DNA from 2 places in the Lysinibacillus louembei genome. Region 2 is predicted to be linked to the other one. Evidence: predicted binding sites of a transcription regulator. Region 2 holds the regulator's gene; the other holds the start of a gene.
The links. Region 2 encodes LexA, which represses DNA repair genes until DNA is damaged. Its sites were predicted from a motif close to CGAACATATGTTCG; they were not measured.
Positions count from the first base shown of each region.

Region 1: R6U77_RS15780 (type IA DNA topoisomerase) is a predicted target of LexA. The motif match lies at 1,284-1,297, and genes of this name have one in related genera.

Region 1 is NZ_CP137624.1:3,171,705-3,173,916, forward strand. Features, by position in the region: gene R6U77_RS15780 (type IA DNA topoisomerase) at 1-1,252, opposite strand, end outside; gene R6U77_RS15785 (hypothetical protein) at 1,379-1,525, shown strand; gene R6U77_RS15790 (glucosamine 6-phosphate synthetase) at 1,901-2,212, shown strand, end outside.
Region 2 is NZ_CP137624.1:3,683,965-3,686,176, reverse strand. Features, by position in the region: gene R6U77_RS18475 (gamma-glutamyl-gamma-aminobutyrate hydrolase family protein) at 1-616, shown strand, start outside; gene lexA (transcriptional repressor LexA) at 1,010-1,630, opposite strand; gene yneA (cell division suppressor protein YneA) at 1,918-2,212, shown strand, end outside.

The DNA.
Region 1 (2,212 bases), 510 kb from region 2:
CGCCACCTGATTGTAAAATGACAGTTGTTTTATCGAATGTGTAGGCAGGTAAAAAAATCGCTAAAAGTCGTTTACAAATAAGATGGTAGACTTTCCATTCTGCCTCTGTTAGCTTTTTGCGTCCCACTGCTACATCTGTTACCGTAATGGCATGATGGTCGGTCAATTTCTTATCATCAACATAGCGCTTTGAGGCAGTGACCTGTTGAATTTTTTGTGGATTGCCTAAAATGCTAGCCGTCACTTCTTTATATTGTTCCACTGCACTTATCGCTTGTAAATGTGCGGCAATATTTGCGGCAAAGGCTGTTGGTAAATGCTTTGATTCTGTACGTGGATAAGTGATGAGCTTTTTTTCATATAAGCTTTGCGCAATTTTCAATGTCGTGGCAGATGTAAAGCCGTAAAATTTATTCGCTTCCTTTTGCAGCTCTAACAATGAATGAAGCGGTGGTGCAGGCAATATTTTACGCTCTGTGTTTAGCTTCTTCACAAGCGCTGTTGCTGTAATACGTGCGACGATTTCCTGCACTTTGTCAGGCTGTATTTTATTCGTGTTTTGGATTGGATCAAACCATAATGCAGTCATTTCAGGTAGCTGTAGTTCAATCTGCGCATAGGGCTCTGGCTTAAAGTTGCGAATTTCCAGCTCTCGCTGCACAACAATCGCAAGGGTCGGCGTCATAACACGCCCTACTTTAATTGTACGCCCGCCCTTCACTGTGGCAACACGTGTTAAATTTAAGCCAATCAGCCAGTCAAATATCATGCGATACATCGCCGCATTGCGCAAATTACGAATTAATGCATCGTTTTCATCTAATAAATGCGTTAATGCCTTTTGGATAGCACTATCCGTAGTTTGCGATGTCCAAAATCGTTTAACAGGCAGCTTGCAGCCTACTTTTTTATAAAAGGAATAAAAAATATTTTCACCTTCCATTCCTGCGTCACACGCATTAATAATAAAATCATAGCGTCCTGCTTTGAGCTTTTGCTCCAGCTCCTTGTACACTTTATAGGCCGTCTTTTTGACGCGGAATTCGTAGCGCTCAGGCATCATTGGTAAAACAGCTAAATCCCACTTTTTCCATTCCTTTTTATATTCATGGGGCTCCTTTAACTCCACAACATGTCCCACAAATGAGGCAAAGTCAATTGTGTATGGCAACTGCATCCGCTTATATACTTTTTCAATATCTCGCATTAGCGACGGCTTTTCGGCAATGAGTAGTGCTCTCACTTTATACATCGCTCCCTTCTGTTATTTCCATTATATTAGACGCACATATGTTTGTAAATTTCTTTCTAAATACATTTCTATTTTTTCCATATTTAATATATAATGAAACAGAATATTGAATTGAAGGGAAATAGATTGACAGGTTTAGCAATATTACCATTATTAATTATTTATGTTTTACCAATTATTGTTGGGATATGGTTTGCGATTTCACTGATTAAGCTACAGCGCGAGAGGAATATGTTGTTGAAGGAAGTTGTGGAAAAGCTAAGCGAACGTTAATACATAGCAATAAACGAGGATAGGCTGTCCTATCCTCGTACTGTAATTCTTTGCTTATAACAACCAATGCTCATCATCGTCAAATAAATTGCGGACATATAAAAAATGATAAGAAATGGTAGCATGTCTCGTAGCGCAACAATGCAAACAAAATATAAGCATATGCTAGCAAGACTTGCTTTCCAATAATATTTTTGGCTAATAACCGAATGAATAAAAATCCAAACTATTAATATAGGAAAAACAATCATAAAATTCAAACAATTCACCCCTTCGTCTTCATTTTAAGGAATATTTTTGAAAAAATCAATTCATTTTTTTCACTATTCGCACATCATAAGCAAATGCTATAATGCTTGATAAGGAGGTAGAAAAATGAAATTTGGCAAACGTACGATTTTTTGGCTTATACCACTCGGCATGCTTGGGCTTTTTGTTTATTTTTATGGCCCAAAGGATGATATTACAGCAAATCCATACATAGATGAAATGAAGCAGCAATCATTTAGTGTAAAAAATGAAGCAACGATTGAAGAGGTGCTAGACCATTCTTGCACAAAAGGTAAATGGGTCTTTTTCAAAACTCAGCGTGAGCAAGCTGTTGTTGAATTTAAAGGAACATGTGAAGAGCAGTCGGTAAATTTGCAATTTTTAGTTGGAGATAACAACAACCATCAGCTTGGAGCA
Region 2 (2,212 bases):
AGAGCTAGCTGGAGGAATTCCTTTATGCATTCCACATCTCGATGCATATGACGTGGAGCAAGTATTAAATAAAGTAGACGGTCTACTATTAATTGGGGGACATGATGTCAACCCGCAATTATATGGGCAAGAGCCGCATCAAAAGCTAGGTATGTTTCATACAAAACGAGATAACAGTGATTTAGCCATTGTACAAAATGCCTTTCAGCGCAATATGCCGATATTGGCAATATGTCGCGGTCATCAAGTATTGAATGTAGCATTTGGCGGTACGTTAATTCAAGATATTCCATCACAATCGGAGCAATCAATTGCACATGTGCAAGCTTCTTTAAGAGATGAGGCAACACATACAGTTAAAATTAATGGAGAAAAGCTTCATGCTATTTTTGATGTGGAGCAAGTCCGCACAAATTCCTTCCATCATCAAGCAATTGATCAGCTAGGAGAAGGATTAGTCATTGCAGGTGTTGCAGCAGATGGCATCAACGAAGCGGTTGAGCATGAAGGACATCCATTTTGTATTGGGGTACAATGGCATCCAGAGGCAATGGCACCATCTGGTGATGAGCATTCTATTAAACTTTTTAAAGCATTTATTGAAGCATGTAAATAATAAAAAGGTATATGGGTGTCTGAAAAGAGGTATATTAAACCTCCTTTTCGGACACTTTTGCTGTTTTGTTAAAATATTTGCTGAAGTACAGCATCCACTAATAGAAGATAAATTTCATAGGAAATCGCCAATTTTATTTAAAAATCCACGAAAATCATGCTATTAATTATTGAAATGGGCTATTTTTGAGAAATTATCAATCATTGTTGAACATGCACATTTTTTATTTGTTATATAAAATAGCATTAATTCCTCACTAGCAAGCTTTTTAGTGATTTTTCTTCATATTCATTTAACCTCAAATATTCTTCTTTATTTCCACAATGTAATGATTCGAAAGCTATGCTAGCTAAAAAGCGGAGCTGCCCAAAGATGGGTAGCTCCGCTTTTCATTTATTGGATTTTACGATATAGTCCAACAACATGACCTAAAATCGTTACTTGATTCACTAAAATTGGGTCCATTGAAGAGTTTTCAGGCTGTAAACGGAAATGCGTTTTTTCTTTATAAAAGCGTTTAACCGTTGCTTCATTATCTTCTGTCATTGCTACTACGATATCACCATTATTGGCTGTCGATGTTTGTTTTACGATCACATAATCTCCATCTAGTATACCTGCTTCAATCATTGATTCACCCATAATTTCAAGCATAAACAGTTGATCTTCAGCAGAGCCATAGGAGTTAGGTAACGGGAAATATTCCTCGATATTTTCGATGGCAGAAATAGGAAGTCCAGCTGTTACTTTACCGATTAACGGGACATGGATAACACCTTGTTGTTCAATATCATTATCGCTAGTATCCAAAATTTCAATTGCACGTGGCTTTGTTGGATCACGTCGAATAAGTCCCTTGCTTTCTAAGCGAGCTAAATGTCCATGCACAGTAGAACTCGATGCTAAACCGACTGCTTCTCCGATTTCACGAACTGACGGTGGATAACCTTTTGACTTAACCTCTTCTTTAATAAAAGCTAAAATTGCTTCTTGGCGTTTTGATACTTTTGTCAACTCACTCACCTCTTTTAATTTTTAGTAAAATATCCTGCCTCTCTAAATATAAAGAGAGGGAACTATAGTTAGTCTTGCTCAGCATATGTAGAAAGCCTACTGAACTAAAATAAAGCCTTAAATAACACATAATTGGTAGAACAAATTTTCTTGTTTTTAGTATAACAAAAGAGAAAACAGAAAGCAAACGTTAGTTCGAAAAAAATATTGACAAGAAACGTTTGTTCGTTTTATTATAAGAACATATATTCCGAACGGATATTCTGTTTATTTAGGAGGAGTTAAATATGAATTGGTTGAAAAAAAATAATTATATTGCAATTTTTGTTGCATTTACGCTGTTTGTCATTTCAATACTAGTAATTACAGATGAAGAAATTGAACAATATGAGGAAATTGTTATTGCTCATGGAGATACGCTATGGTCTTTGGCCGAACAATATCGAGGCAAAATGTCAACAGAGCAATGGATTGGCTTTGTGAAAAAAACAAATTATCTTACGGATGAAAAAATAGTAAGTGGACAGCAGTTACTAGTTCCAATAGAAAAGCGTTCGATCATTGCAAATGCAAATCAATTAA